Linked DNA regions of Thiocystis violascens DSM 198. The protein of the gene in region 1 interacts with the protein of each later gene in a pairwise test. Links are inferred from orthologs where the notes say so. Each region holds a gene or a part of one and is shown on either strand. Other genes may lie near its edges.

What was found. Proteins that work in one complex are often made in the same cells at the same time.
Region 2: the proteins of THIVI_RS10745 (region 1) and THIVI_RS04790 interact in binary tests that used the Escherichia coli proteins (3 or more experiments, as listed by UniProt). The link is inferred for Thiocystis violascens DSM 198 from one-to-one orthologs.

Annotation. Positions count from the first base shown.
Region 1 is NC_018012.1:2,422,484-2,430,648, reverse strand. What follows is about bases 2,779-5,559. They hold THIVI_RS10745 (LytR/AlgR family response regulator transcription factor), read right to left. Parts: upstream 4,663-5,559; coding sequence 3,895-4,662; downstream 2,779-3,894. Other genes in these bases: argH (argininosuccinate lyase), read left to right, coding at 4,937-5,559; THIVI_RS10750 (CPBP family intramembrane glutamic endopeptidase), read left to right, coding at 3,046-3,903. In the rest of the region: THIVI_RS10760 (IS5 family transposase), read right to left, coding at 607-1,716; THIVI_RS10755 (Cof-type HAD-IIB family hydrolase), read right to left, coding at 1,832-2,647; more of argH, read left to right, coding at 5,560-6,454; THIVI_RS10735 (nucleotide pyrophosphohydrolase), read left to right, coding at 6,626-6,982; cls (cardiolipin synthase), read left to right, coding at 6,990-8,165. UniProt on the Escherichia coli protein: Member of the two-component regulatory system BtsS/BtsR, which is part of a nutrient-sensing regulatory network composed of BtsS/BtsR, the low-affinity pyruvate signaling system YpdA/YpdB and their respective target proteins, BtsT and YhjX.
Region 2 is NC_018012.1:1,066,268-1,073,625, forward strand. Bases 2,794-5,607 are described here. They hold THIVI_RS04790 (glutamate-5-semialdehyde dehydrogenase), read right to left. Parts: upstream 4,931-5,607; coding sequence 3,656-4,930; downstream 2,794-3,655. Other genes in these bases: THIVI_RS04785 (Uma2 family endonuclease), read right to left, coding at 3,022-3,591; holA (DNA polymerase III subunit delta), read right to left, coding at 5,032-5,607. In the rest of the region: THIVI_RS04775 (alpha/beta hydrolase), read left to right, coding at 1-633; THIVI_RS04780 (cyclic nucleotide-binding domain-containing protein), read right to left, coding at 746-2,710; more of holA, read right to left, coding at 5,608-6,066; THIVI_RS04800 (LPS-assembly lipoprotein LptE), read right to left, coding at 6,342-6,875; leuS (leucine--tRNA ligase), read right to left, coding at 6,924-7,358. UniProt on the Escherichia coli protein: Catalyzes the NADPH-dependent reduction of L-glutamate 5-phosphate into L-glutamate 5-semialdehyde and phosphate. The product spontaneously undergoes cyclization to form 1-pyrroline-5-carboxylate.

The DNA.
Region 1 (8,165 bases):
CAGGTCAACGAGCGCTATGGGCAGGCCCCTGACGAGTGGCTGGTCGACGGTGGCTACCCGGCCCACGAGCAACTCGAACAAGCCGCCGCGTCGACCGTTGTGTATGCCCCGCGCCGAAAGACGCGCAGACCGATCCGCACGTCGCCAAAGCGGGCGCCAGCGAACCCGTCGCCGCGTGGCGCGAACGCATGGGCACCGACGCGGCGAAGGACCTCTACAAAGAACGGGCATCCACGCCCGAGTGCGTCAACGCCCAGGCGCGCGAGCGCGGCCTCACCCGTGTGCGGGTCCGCGGCACCCCCAAAGCGCGCTGTGTGCTGCTACTGCATGCCCTGGCTCATAACCTGATGCGCACCTTCGCCCTGGCGCCCGATCTGCTCGGGTACGGGAGCGGTGCGTCTGCGGAACCGGCTATGGCCACATAACAGATTGATATAACGTGAAGCGCCGTGTGGGGCCGCCAATCGGCCCGTGACGGACCACCGTTTCGCGACGCCCAGGCGGATAATCGTGTACGAGACCATCTCGTCAGGACTGGGGCGTTTGCATCGCCGCGATGCCGCGAAAATCGAATTGTTCACAACCTCTGAGAGGGTGTAGACAAAATCAAACCGTTGTGGTCAACCGCCGCAGCAGGATGCGCGCCTCCGCCAGCCAAACCCAGGTTTCGGAGACCGCTGGCAGACGGTCATGATGCATGATCAATCGACGGGCACGCTCATTCCACGCATGGGTGCGCTCGACAACCCAGCGCTTCGGCAGCGGAACGAAGCCGTCGGCGTTGGCGATCACCACTCGGTCAGGCGCCCCGTCCACGTGCCAGGAGCCAACGCTTTTGTTGGCTGGATGGCGCACGACTTCCACGCGGATCGCGTGGGTCTGCTCGGTGGTTTGGGCAAATTGACCGGCGTAGGCGCTATCGACAAACAGCGTGTTGATCTGGGGGTACTTGGCGGCCGCGTCAGCGACGGCGCCCGAGGCGGCATCGCGGTCCTGAAGATTGGCCGCGACCACGCTCACCGCCAACACGAACCCCAAGGTATCGACCACCAGGCTGCGCTTGCGCCCCTTGACCTGCTTGCCCGCATCAAAGCCGCTCGGTCCACCCTGCGGCGAGCCGCGGGTCGATTGCGCATCCAGCACCGCCGCCGTCGGCGCGATCTCACGCCCCTCGCGTTCGCGCCATTGCCCCCGCAGTCGATCATGCATCTGCTCAAACTTCCCAGCCGCACTCCAACGGCGAAACGTCTTGTAGACATTCTGCCAAGGCGCGAAATCGTGCGGCAGCATCCGCCACGCGCACCCCGTGCGCACCACGTAGCAACACGCCTCCAGGATGCTCCGGCGCGACACGCGGGGCGGTTGACCCCGCCCGCCCGGCATCTCAAAGAGAGCGGCGACCAAGTCCCACTCCGCATCGGTCAGACAACTTGGGTAGCTTTGGTCGGGGTCGTGGCGACGATGCGCATCCGTATACCCATACCGACGCGGCGTTGCGCGCGCTTGCGCCTCGAGACCACTCTCGCCCCGGAGGCGCGTGACGCCCGCCTCCCGCAAGGACTTGCGAATCGTTGCTTCATGAGCCTCGATTCCCGTCCGTGCCGCGAGTTCCCGGGCAATCTCTGACAGCGTGGAGGTCGGGCGATCCGTGACAATTTGACGCAATACCGCTTGCTCCGCCTCGTGAATCTTGGGGGGACGACCAGCTTTCGACATCAGCGCACACCAGCTCAGTTGTAGACTGGTATACAAATAGCAGCTCAATTATTTTTGTCTACACCCTCTGAGCGGCAGTTTGCCAGAATGTGATAGGTGATGAGGGCGGTGCGGTTTAAAGTGTGTCGTCAACCTGGAACTGGAAGGCACGAGCCAGATAGCGGGCAACCGATTCATCCGTGTTCGATCCGATCACCTCCAAATCGGGCAACGCGTCTTTCAACTCCGGCGCGGCGTTGCCCATCAAGACCCCTTTACCCACGTCGCGCAGCATTTCCAGATCGTTACGACCGTCGCCGAAGGCGATCACGTTCGCGGGTTGGATGCCACGCTGCTCCAGCGCGCGGGCGAGCGCCGCGCCCTTGGAAACCCCCTGGGCCATGACTTCCAGCACGTTCGGGAGCGAATAGGTGATGGTGAGCCGGTCGCCATGACCATCAAGGATCAGACGCTCCAGGCCGCGCAGATACGCAGCGTCGTCATGGAAATAGAAGACCTTCAGCACGGGCGCGTCGTCGAGCGCGGCGAAGTCGCTGACTCGATAGGCGAAACCTGATTCCCGGTGATACTGGAGCAGGCTCGGTTCAGGCGTCTCGACGACCCAGTCGTCGATCCGGTACACATTCGTCTGCGCCCGAGCGAAGGCCGGACCGGACAACAGAAAGGGGAGGCAATCGGGGTCGATCGCACGGCAATGCAGCAGCTGGTCCAGGCGGTCATGTACCGCCGCGCCATTGCTGGAAATCAGGCCGTCCGGACCACCCAACCGCCCGGAAAGTCCGCGGATGTCTTGATAATGACGCCCGGAGGCGAGCATGATCTCGATCCCCTGCCGCCGCAGGGCGCTCAAGATCTCGCGGGTATAATCGCCCAGCCGATGCTCGGCATTGAGCAGGGTTCCGTCGAGATCCGAAACGATGAGTTTGTACATTTTAAAGCGCGTCCATCGTGGAGACTTTGGGTGTCAATGGTAGGCTGACACCTTAGCGCAACCTGGAGTCTCGTGCTGGACGCGCTTTAAAGTTGATGGACACTGTCTAAGTTTCACGCGGAGACGCGGAGCACGCGGAGAGTCGGAAGCGGTCCGACGGCTCACGCCGAGCGATTGCCATCGGGAGGCCCCTTGGAGCCCTTCCCCATCATTCATCCTGTCTTTCTCCGCGCACTCCGCGCACTCCGCGCCTCCGCGTGAGATCGTCATTCAGCAACTGTCCATTTTCGACGTCTCGACTGCTGCCAGACAGTGCCGCTCACGTCGGGAAACAGTTGATGGACACTTTCTAACCACTAACCACTAACCACTAACCACTAACCACCACCATCGACGACATGCGCGCGACCCTTCAATTTTTCCTCTATCTCCTCGTCTGCCTGATTCTGGCTGCGCTGCTCGCCCCCGCGCTGCTGGCGACCGGCTGGATCGATCTGGAGCCCCAGCGGGCGATGGGCCGTCTCGCCCAGATCTTCATGCTGCTCGGCATCTGGCCTTTGCTGCGCTGGCTGTCGCTCGCCGATCGCGGTGCGCTGGGCTATGCCGTGAGCGGGCGGGTCTGGCGCCGCTCGGTGGGACTGGGCTGGTTGCAGGGCGTGGCAATTCTGCTGGCCCTGGTGCTGGTTCTGCTCGCGCTGGACATCCGGATTCCGGACCCGAATCCCTGGCCAGGCATTGCCGGTAAAGCCGCGCAGGCGCTGATCGGCGGTTTGCTGATCGGATTTCTGGAGGAAACCTTTTTTCGCGGCGCGCTCTATAGCGCGATCCGGCGCCGCGACGGCATGCGCTCCGCCATCGTCTGGTCCGCGCTGCTCTACGCCCTGGTGCACTTCATGAAACCGGGCGCGCTGCCCGCCGGCATGGTCTTCGACTGGACCGGTGCGCTCTGGATGTTCGCCCATGTCTTCGGCGATCTCTTTCAATGGAACAACCTGGATTCCATGGTCGCGCTCTTTTGCGTGGGCGTGTTCCTGGCGCTGGTTCGCGAGCGCACCGGGCAAATCGGCTGGTGTATCGGGCTGCATGCCGGCTGGGTCTTCGTGATCCAGATGACACGCCGGGTCACGGACGGCAACGATGCGTCCAACGTCGCCTTTCTGGTGGGCGAGTATGACGGCACCATCGGCTGGCTCGCGGCGCTTTGGATCGGGCTGTTGGCCTTTGGCTTTTGGACGCTCACGCGCCGGTCATTCTGATGGTTCAAGGGTTCGCTCGCGCAGCCAACGGCGGACCTTCGCCACATGTCGACGGCTCACGGGCAGGCGTTCGTCGCAGTCGCTCAATCTTGCCTGAAAGTGACCCTGACCGGTTTTCTCCAAACCGACCAGCCGCGCGCGCGCCACCAGTGCATTGCGATGAATGCGCACAAAAAGATCCCCGAATTCCTGCTCGAAGGTGCGTAGCGATTCGTCGACCAGCAATTCGCCGCCGGGATGGCGAATCGCGACATATTTCTGATCCGCCCGCAGAAAGAGGATGTCGCGGACTGGCGCCGTACACACTTGACCGCGATAGCGCGCGCTGATCTGGCGACGACGGCCCGGATACGGGGCGACCGGGGATTCGACTCCAACCACCGGGACGGCTGACTGGTTCAACTGACGGCTGATCCGTGCGAGTTCCTCTTCCAATCGTTCGCGCTGTACGGGTTTGGGCAGACAGGCCGCCCCCTGACTACCTGTGACGGCTGAGGTTGACGGTTCGTCGGCCGCCATCAGAATGACCGCTGGCGGCGCGTCTAGTTGAGCCAGTCGCCGGACGACCTCGGTCCCGCTCATGCCGGGCATTCGCGCATCCAGCAGAACGAGATCGATCGGCTGCGACCGGCAGCAGGAAATCGCCTCCCACCCGTCCGCGGCCTCTCCGGCCAGCGCATGATCGCCATCGAACTCGGCGAGCAGATGCCGGAGCTGGTCTCGGGCGGAGGAATCATCGTCAACAACCAGAATCCGCATCGCCGTTGCCATTCCCGTTGGTGATCGAAAACAGTGCGCCAACCGCGCTCAAGCCGGAGCGTTCGCGCTGGATGCGCTTTCACAAGATAGACCAGAAAAACGACTTGTACTTGGTGGCTGTAGACAGGGTAACGCTGAGCGGCTCCAGGGTGACTGTTCGCCTTAGGTTGGCCGGAACGACGATCCTGGTCTAGGATGCATCCGGTGACACCAGGTCCGATACGGGAAAGACAGCGTGTAGAATCGAACCTTTGCCACTTGCCGGATCTTCTGAATGAATGAACCAAACCCCTCCGCCAAGCCCTGGGCCGGGCGCTTCAATGCGCCGACCGATGCCTTCGTCGAGGCCTTCACCGCCTCCGTCGACTTCGATCGGCGGCTGTACCGCTACGACATTCAGGGTTCGATCGCCCATGCGACCATGCTGTCCCGTCAGGGCATCCTGACCGCCACCGAGCGCGACGCCATTGTGAGCGGGCTGGAGGCGGTGCGCGCGCGGATCGATGCCGGCGAATTTGTCTGGTCGATCCCGTTGGAGGATGTTCACATGAACGTGGAGTCCGCGCTCACCGCCGACATCGGCGAGGCCGGCAAGAAGCTGCACACCGGGCGCTCGCGCAACGATCAGGTCGCCACCGACGTGCGGCTCTGGCTGCGCGACGAGATCGACGCCATCCGCGCCGCCATCCTGCGGCTCCAGCAGGCGCTGCTCGATCTGGCCGAACGCGAGGTCGACACCATCCTGCCCGGCTTCACCCATCTTCAGGTCGCCCAGCCCATCACCTTCGGTCATCACCTGCTGGCCTGGTTCGAGATGCTGGAGCGCGACCGCGAGCGCCTCGCCGACTGCCGCCGGCGGATGAATGTGATGCCGCTCGGCGCCGCCGCCCTGGCCGGGACGACCTATCCCATCGATCGCCACTACACCGCCGAACTGCTTGGCTTCGACCGCCCGGCCGAAAACTCGCTCGATGCCGTCTCGGATCGCGACTTCGCCATCGAATTCGCCGCCGACGCCGCCATCCTCATGATGCATCTGTCGCGCTTTTCGGAGGAACTTATCCTCTGGTCCTCGGCTCAGTTCGGCTTCGTCGAGCTTGCGGACAGCTTCTGTACCGGCTCCTCGATCATGCCGCAGAAGAAAAACCCGGACGTGCCCGAACTGGTCCGCGGCAAGAGCGGACGCGTCTTCGGTCATCTGATGGGGCTGTTGACCCTGATGAAAGGCCAGCCGTTGGCCTACAACAAGGACAATCAGGAAGACAAGGAACCGCTGTTCGACACCGTCGACAACCTCAAGGGTTCGCTCAAGGTCTACGCGGACATGATGGGCAACCTGACCTGCAACCGCGAGCGGATGCGCGCCGCCGCCAAACAGGGCTTCAGCACCGCCACCGATCTGGCCGATTATTTGGTCCGCCGGGGCATTCCCTTTCGCGACGCCCATGAAATCGTCGGCAAGGCGGTCGCGCTCGGCGTGCGCGAGGGGCGCGATCTGGCCGAACTGACGCTGGCCGAACTGCGCCAGTTCTCGGACGCCATCGGCGAGGAGGTCTTTGCGGTGTTGACGCTGGAGGGTTCGGTCGCGGCGCGCGATCACCTCGGCGGCACGGCCCCGGCCCAGGTGCGCGCGGCGATTGCGCGCGGGCGGGAGCGGTTGGGTGCGTCTGAGGATGACGATACCGCCCGAGAATCTCAATTTCGTCAACTCGTTTCAGAGACATCGGAAACATTGGAAAAATGGCGGCAGAGCCAGGATATTTCGGAGAGTTCTAACCCGCATCCAGCATGAATGCGCTGTTTTCGAATGAGTACGACCTCGGATCAATCAAGGGCAATCCTGACAAATGCGATTTAAATTATTGAATTTCAATATATTAAATCGCGTCTAGCACCGGCTCTTTGGGTTGCCGGAGAGGCTGCCTATCGCTCAAACGTCATCTATCACTCAGGACGCAATTTAATGCCCGATAGTCTCCACCAGCTCAACGCCCGTCTGCTCCAGTTCGCCCGCGAGCGCGACTGGGAACAGTTTCATTCGCCTAAGAACCTCGCCATGGCGCTCGCCGGGGAGGCCGGCGAGTTGCTGGAGCATTTTCAGTGGCTCACGGAGGCGCAGAGCGCCGCGCTGGAGGACGAAAAAAAGCGGCGGGTGGCCCATGAACTGGCGGATATTCTGCTGTATCTGATCCGTCTGTCCGAACGGCTTGGGGTGGATCTGATCGCCGCGGCCGAGGAGAAGATCGCGATCAACGAACAACGGTATCCGGCGGAGAAGGTGCGCGGGGATGCGCGGCGGGCGGAAGAGTATCCTGAATGAGGATTCTATGAACAATAGCCCGCTGATCGCCGCGCTGCTGTTGGCGCTCCATCTGTCGCTGCAGATCGCGCTCATCGTGCGGGCGCTGCTGCGTCCGCATCGGGATCCGGCTTCGCGCATCGCCTGGGTCGTCGTCATGGCCGCGTTGCCGCTCGTCGGCATCGTCGCCTACGTCCTGCTCGGCGAAGTCAATCTCGGCCGCCGGCGAATCGAGCGGATGCGCGCGACACTGGCGCGGTTGCCAAATTTGACGACCGCGCCAGGGATGGCGCGGGCCATCGTGCTTGCACAGCCTCCGGAACGCATGGCACATCTGTTCAGCGTGGGCCAATCCATCAGCGGCTTCGCACCCGTTGGCGGTAACCGCGCGAGCCTGTTGCCGGATTCCGATGCCGCCATCGAGGCGATCGTGGCCGACATCGACGCGGCGCGGGACACGGTCCATCTGATTTTCTACATCTGGCTGCCGGATGGAAATGGCGGCAAGGTCGTCGCGGCGCTGAAGCGTGCCGCCGCGCGCGGCGTGATCTGCCGCGCCATGGCCGATGATCTCGGCTCGAAGCTGATGATCCGTTCGCCGCACTGGGAGTCGATGCGACACGCCGGTATTCGGCTGGCCCGCGCGCTGCCCATCGGCAACCCCTTGCTGCGCCCGATGAAGGGTCGGATCGATCTGCGCAACCACCGTAAGATCGTCGTCATCGATAACCGGATTACCTATTGCGGCAGTCAGAACTGTGCCGACCCCGCGTTTCGGGTCAAGCCGAAATACGCGCCTTGGGTGGATGCGATGATGCGCTTCGAGGGTCCGGTGGCGCGGCAGAATCAGTTTCTCTTCGCCGCCGACTGGATGTCGCATGTGGACGAGGATCTCGGCGAACTGCTGCTGCGTTCGGTGGATGCGCCGGAAATCGGCTTTGCCGCCCAGGTGATCGGTACCGGCCCAACCGTGCGTTACGCGGCCATGCCGGAACTGTTCGAGACGCTGATGTTCAGCGCGCGGCGCGAACTCGTCATCACCACGCCCTACTATGTGCCGGACGAGTCCATTCAAGCCGCGCTGTGCGCCAGCGCCCGCCGTGGCGTTTCCACGACCATCGTCTTTCCGGCCCGCAATGACAGTTGGGTTGTCGGCGCGGCGAGCCGCAGCTATTACGCCGACCTGTTGGATGCCGGGGTCAAG
Region 2 (7,358 bases), 1.4 Mb from region 1 along the record:
ATCGACTACCGGCTGGCCCCCGAGTGCCCTTATCCGAACGCACTCAAGGATCTGATCGCCTGCGTGAAAGGCGTCTTCCCCCTGCTGGACTCGCTGCGAGACCGCCTGTCGTTCACGCCCCGCCTGGCCCTGGTCGGCGACAGCGGCGGCGGCGCACTCTGCGCCAGCGCGGCGCACCTGACCCAGTTCGAGCCCGGCGTTGCCATCGAGCGCCAGGCGCTCATCTATCCGAGCCTGGACTACACGCTCTCCAAGCCCTCGGTCACCGAGAACGGCGAGGGTCTGCTGTTGGAGCGCCAGCGCATCCTCTGGTACTTCGACAGCTACTTCCAGCGGGCGGAGAACCGCCGCGAGGTCTCGCCGCTCTTCATGCCCCTCACGCCCGATTACCCGCCAACCCTGGTTGCGACGGCGGAATTCTGTCCGCTAAGGGACGAGGGGATCGCCTACGTCGAACGTCTGCGGGAGTACCGGATTAAGGTCGAGCACATCCACTACCCTGGGCTGGTGCACGCCTTCCTCAACCTGGAAGACCTGGTTCCGGACACCTGCGCCGAACTCTATCGGCGCGTCGGCGACTTTCTGGCCGGACCGACCACGAGGGACGATGACGCAAAATCCGTCCGGTCATGAGCGCCTGATTCAGTCGATCTGTTCCATCCTCCAGGCGAGGCGGGCGTCCTGACGCGCCGCGATTTCGCCACCGGAGACGGATTCACGAGGGTGTACCGAGTTGGTCACGGCCTCACGACATCGATGGCCGGACCTTTCTCGTCGAACTGCCGCTGCGCGCCGGCTCGACGCGCCGCTCCTGGAGGCGCAGAGCGGGGACTTCCTGCTCCTGCGGTGGCGCGATTCGGCCATGCTGCGCCGCGTCCGCCGGTTCCAGGGTCTTGGAGAAGATGGCGATGAGGAACCCCGCGAGGGTCGATAGACCAATGACGTTGCCGCCCTTGAGGTAAGCCTCGGGAAGCATGGTCTCGGCGATCATGGTCAGCATGGCGCCAGCGGCGAGCCCCTCCACGAAGGCGAAGAGATGGGGATCGGCCCCGGCGAAGAAGACGCTGCCGGCGGCGGCGCCGATACCGGTGATGAGCATCAGCCCACTCCACATACCGAGAATGCGACCGAAATCCATCCCCTGCTGTCGCATCCCGACGGAGCTGGAGAGCGCTTCAGGGTAGTTGGAGAGAAAGAGACCGACGATCAGCGAGACGCTGATCGCGGCGTGCAACATACTGGAGCCGATGACTAGCGATTCCGGGATGCCGTCCAGGGTGATACCGAGAAAAATAGCCAGGGGGGCGCCGCCGTGCTGGGCGTGACTCAGGCTCAGCGAGGCAACCGCGGGCATCGGCTGACGCAGTTCCAGGGCGTGGCGAGCGGCTTGTCGCCAGCGTGTCGCGCGCTCGGCGGAGAGTCGCACCCGCTCGGTTAAATACCGCTCGGCCTCGCCCTCGGCAAGGAAGGCGCGGATCGCCTCGATCAGACCTGGCAGGCGGCGCAGGATCTCGTCCAGGTCGCGACGGCGCAGTTCCCAGACGATCGTCTCCTCGGTGGTGACCGCGGTCTTGGTGTGCGACGCGCCGGTGAGGAAGGAGAACCCGCCCAGGGCGTCGCCCGGTCCCAGTGGCTCCGAGCCGAGATGGGCGTGCGCGGGGTCGACCAGGCTCACCTGCCCCTGCTCAATGATGAAGAACCGGGACGCGGGCTGACCCTGCGCGAAGAGATGCTCGCCCTTGGCGTGTACTTTGCGAAGCAGGTGATCGGCGATCAGGTCCAGCTCCGCGTCCGGGAGACGCTGGAACAGGGGAAAGCGGCGCAGATCCCGCAATTCCGAGCGCACCGTCGCGACCCGATGGCTGGCGGGGCCTGGCTTGGGGATGCTCCCATTGCGCAGCAGCGACTGGGCGGCCTGATCCAACCAGGACTCGGCCGCCGCGCGCGTCATGCCCTGGCGCTGAACCAGATAGTCCAGGGTCGCGGGCTCGCGCAGCCGCCGGTGCACGGCCTGCACATAGGCGTTGGACGCGCGTTGCAGACCATCCAGACTCTCCCTTGGGATCACCCAGACACTGGCGTCGCTGGTGGCGACGGCGGTGTCGCTGGTGGGAGCGCCGGTGAGGGTCGAGTACCAGCCGAAGATTTCGTTCGGCCCCAGCCGGGCGAGCAGGCGCGAGCGATCGGCGGCGTCGTAGATCTCGACCGTCCCGGACACCAGGATGTAGGCCGCGTCCGCCGGATCAGCGGCCTCGAAGATGACGCTGCCGCGCGGGTAATCCTGGGACCGAGCGGAGGCGGCCAGAACCTTGCAATCGGCGTCTTCGAGCGCCTGGAAAAGCTCGGTCCGCGTGACCTGGCCCATGACGCGCTTGAGCTGGCGGTGCTCCTGACGGCGCAGGTGATAGAAGGTGGTGGAGGTCTTGCGCACGAAACCGCCGAAGTCGTTCACCAGCAAATTCAGGGCAACGAAGAGCAACCCGCCGCACACGGCCCCGATAGCGAGGGTATTGAAGTGCCCGCGCTCAAGCGCCGCGCCGACCAGATCGATCGTGAGCGCCGCGAGCAGCGCCCCGCCGCCGAAGGCCATGAGCACGGCCGTGGCACGGTCTCCCGGAGTCCAGAAACGCGCCGTCAAGGCCCCCAACGGAAGTGAAACGGCGCTCAGGATGCCCATCCAGAAGGCGCTCCAGATCAGTGACTCGGTCATGTGCCATGGCTCCCCGCGCGGACGTTGAGCGGGATTCTAAACCCTGGATAAGACGAAACCGAGACGCTGCCAGATCCTTGTCGTTCGTCAATCCCCGAATCGCAGTCGAGCGATCCTACTCGACCGGCGTTGGGTATAACCTCAAGCGCTTCCTCGCCACCCCTGATCCTGGTCGCCGACAACAACGAGAGTGAATCGCTTGCATTGCAAGCGATGGCGAATCGAAGCGTCACGGCAATAAAGCGAAGTCTCCGACTTGCGTTACAGGACGATGACGACGGATGCGGCTGGTTCGGCGCGCATGTTTTCCGCTAATCAAAGACAACATCCTCATAGAGATCGGCGAGCGTCAGCGTCGGGCGCAGGGGGGGACAGTCGAGATCGATCATTCCCTCCACGTCATAGGCACGATATCGCCAGCCGCCATCCGCATCCCGCGCGTAATGCTCGACACTGCGTCGATCCTGAGCGACCAGCAGATAATGACGCAGCGACGGCAGCGCGCGATAGGCGATGAGTTTCTCGCGCCTGTCGGTCAGCTCGGTCGACGGCGATAACACCTCGGCGATCAGGCAGGGTGCCTGCTTGTAGAACGGATCGGCATCGTCGGGAGCGCAGGAGAGCAGCACGTCGGGATAATAAAACGACTCGTGAGCGGCAACCCGCGCCTTCATATCGCTGATGAAGACGCCGCAGGGCGTCCCTCGCGTCGCAGCACGCAGATGGAAAAACAGATTGCCGGCGATGCGGTTATGCGCCTCGCTCGCGCCGGCCATCGCGAATACCTGACCGGCGATGTATTCATGACGGATATCGCTCCGCTGTTCGCCGTCCAGATATTCTTCGACCGAAATCGGCAGATTGGTGACGGTTGCGGGCATGATTAGGAATCCTCTGTAACGACAACAGTTTCGCGGTTTCGATTCAGGATAAGCCGTGGCTCGCTTAACCTCGCACCTCGCCATCGCCGAGCACGACGAACTTCACCGAAGTCAGACCCTCCAGCCCCACCGGGCCGCGGGCATGGAACTTGTCGGTACTGATGCCGATCTCGGCGCCCAGTCCATACTCGAAACCGTCGGCAAACCGGGTCGAGGCATTGACCATGACCGAACTGGAATCGACCTCGCGCAAAAACCGGCGGGCGCGACTGTAGTCCTCGGTGACGATGGCATCCGTGTGCGCCGACCCGTGACGGGCGATGTGATCCATGGCCGCATCGAGTCCATCCACGATCCGAATCGCGAGGATGGGCGCCAGATACTCGGTGTCCCAGTCGGTCTCGGTGGCCGATACCGCATCGGGCAGGATCTCGCGGGTGCGCGGACAGCCGCGCAGTTCGACCCCCTTCTCGCGATAGGCGGCCGCCAGACCGGGCAGGATTTTCGTTGCTGCGGGCGCGTCCACCAGCAGGGTTTCCATGGTGTTACAGGTACCGTACCGCTGGGTTTTGGCGTTCATCGCGACCTTGAAAGCCTTGTCCGGATCGGCGTGTTCGTCGATATAGACATGACAGATCCCGTCCAGATGCTTGATGACCGGCACCCGCGCCTCACGGCTGATGCGCTCGATGAGCCCCTTGCCGCCGCGCGGAATGATGACATCGATCGATTCGGGCATGGCGATCATGGCGCCCACGGCGGCGCGATCGGTCGTCGCCACCACCAGTACGCCATCCACCGGCAGCCCGGCCTGCGCCAGACCCTGCTGGATACACAGCGCAATCGCCTGATTGGAGGCGAACGCCTCCGAACCGCCGCGCAGCAGCGTGGCATTGCCCGACTTCAGACAGAGCGCGGCGGCATCGGCCGTCACATTGGGCCTTGACTCGTAGATGATGCCCACCACGCCCAGCGGCACCCGCATCCGCCCGACCTGAATTCCCGAGGGTCGATAGTTGAGATCGGTGATGGCGCCGATGGGATCGGGCAACGCGGCAACCTGCCGCACCCCTTCGATCATGGCGTCGATGCGCCCCGGCGTGAGTTCGAGCCGATCCAGCAGCGCGGCGTCCAGACCCTTGGCCGCGCCGGACTCCAGATCGCTCCGATTCGCGACCGCGAGCGCGGCGCGCTCCTGATTCAGCCGCTCGGCGATGGCGAGGAGCGCGGCGTTCTTCTGGCCTGTGCTGGCGCGCGCCAGGGCACGCGAGGCGGCTCGGGCGCGTTGACCAAGATCCGTCATGTAGGCGGCGATGTCGGTGATGGGTGTGTCGGTCATTTCAAAAACCTTGGTTCGATCGGTGGTTAAGGTGATTGCCTGAAAACTATCGACGCACAGAGAGGCTATTCCTATTCATGGACAGGATTTCGTAAGATTCTTCACGATCCGCTGTTGACTGGCACCCGGAAGCCTCCCGCGCTCAAGGCATCCGCGATCATCGCCAGGCGCTGCCATGAATCGTCCGACGCCAGACCCTTGATCGAGAGATCGGTCAGAAGACATTGCTGTAACAACCGTTGCAACAGCACGGGCGAAAGCCGCCGCAGCGTGCGCGCGATGGTCTCCTGACGCGGACGGGGTACGCGATGCGCGGCGAACGCAGGCTCTGGCGAGATGCGCCGCGCAATCGCTCCGGCGACTTCCGTCAGCATCCGCAGTTCGCGGGCGAGCACCCAGAGCACCAGCGCGTCGGCGGTCCCTTCGCCGCGCAGCACCGACAGAACGCGCTGCACCCGCGCCCGGTCGCCGGCCAGCGCCGCGTCGGTTAGAGCGAAGAGGTCGAAACGGGCACTGTCGGCCAGATTGCCAAGCAGATCGTCCAGGGTGAGTGGGCCGGGTTCGTGCAGCAGACGCAGCTTTTCGATCTCCTGCACCGCCGCCAGCAGATTGCCCTCGGCCCGTTCGGTCAGCAGCGCGGCGACGCCCGGTCCGGCCTGGAATCCCGCGGCCTGAAGGCGCTGCCCGAGCCAGGGCTCCAGTTCCTTTTCCTTCATCGGCCAGACCTGCACCAGAACGCCAATGGACTCGACCGTTTTGGCCCACTGGGTCTGAAGATCCTTGCGCTCCAGACCGGGCGCGAGGATCAGTAACAGGTTATCGGGACAGGGACGCGCGCAATAGGCGCGGACCGCCGCGCCGCCGTCCTTACCCAGCTTGCCGCTGCCGACGCGCAGTTCGATCAGCTTGCGGGCCGAGAACAACGACATGGCATCGGCCGATGCCGCCAGGAGATTCCAGTCGAAGTTGGCGTCCGCGTCCAGAATTTCGCGCTCGTCGAACCCCTTGCGCCGCGCCTGCTCGCGAATCAGACGCGCGGCCTCGCCGAGCTGATAGGGCTCGTCGCCGCAGAGCAGATAAACGGGCGCAAGCGCGCGATCGAGGTGGTTTGGGATCTGATTGAAGCGCAGTTGCATCGCGATCGAGAGTTGCCTGAAAGATCGTCACCAAAGCGGCCAAACGCGAGAATCTACCGGAGCTTAGATCGGGATGCCAGCGCCGGAGCGAGCAAACAGCAATCAGCCATGGCCGATATGGTCGATCCGGCGCTGTATCGTCAGCGGGCAGCCTCGGCATCCGATGCAACCAGGGTGTGGTCGAGGATAAGGTCTAAACCGCGTCTCCACTGAGGCCGAACAAACCCTCGAAACCAGACACAAAATGATAATTACGCATTTCGCTCTGGACGCGGTTAAATCAGAACCGCCCGCAGACGCATCAGAATACGATCCGCGGCATCGGTGGCGAAATCCTGATAGATGAGTTCTTCTTCGAGTTGTTTGCCCAACACCTCGACATCCGGATTATCGAAGTTTCGGACCAGATCCAGGGTCTGCGGCGGAACTTGTTGCGCGCCATCCGGCGCGACCGCATCGAAGCGCACCAGATAATGTAGCTCGAAGGCGAGCGTCTTGCCGTTCGCGTCCACCGCCGCGACCCGCGAGGAACGATTCTCGGACAGGATGCGCAGAATCAGCCTGGCCTCGGCGGGGTTCGCGGTCAGGCGCACGTCGCTGCCCGACAACAGATCCTCGATCGCGCGTCGCACCGGCGAACCGGGCGCGGACTGGAGATAGAGCGGATTCAGCGTCGGCGGAATCTCGATACTGCCGCGCAGATGAAAACCGCAGCCGGCCAAGATCGGAAAGACAATCAGCAGAATCAGCAGCCGAAGGTTCCGCGATCCCGTCAAAACGCAAAAGTCACCCACGAAACGCTCAAGCATCTCCACCCTGCCTATCCAAAATCATCATGTTTTTGTGAAACAAAAACATTAGGCCACGATGTTGACGAGCTTGTTCGGCACCAGAATCACCTTGCGCACGGCCTTGTCGCCAATGAATTTAAGCACCTGCCCGTTGGCCAGGGCCGCCGCCTGGATCGTCTCCCGGTCCGCGTCGGCGGGCACCTTGACGCTGGCGCGCACCTTGCCGTTGACCTGCACCACGTACTCGATGCTGTCCTGCCGGAGCGCGTCGTCATCCACCGTCGGCCAGGGAGCGGAGAGGATATCCTCGCCGAAGCCGAGTTCGCGCCACAGATGGTGCGTGACATGAGGCGAGATCGGCGCCAGCAGACGCAGCACGATGCCCACCCCTTCGCGCACGATGGCCGCGCGCGCGGCGGACGGCTCCAGTCGATAGAGCGTATTGACCATGGTCATGCAGGCCGAGACCACGGTGTTGAACTGCTGTCGCTCATAGTCGAA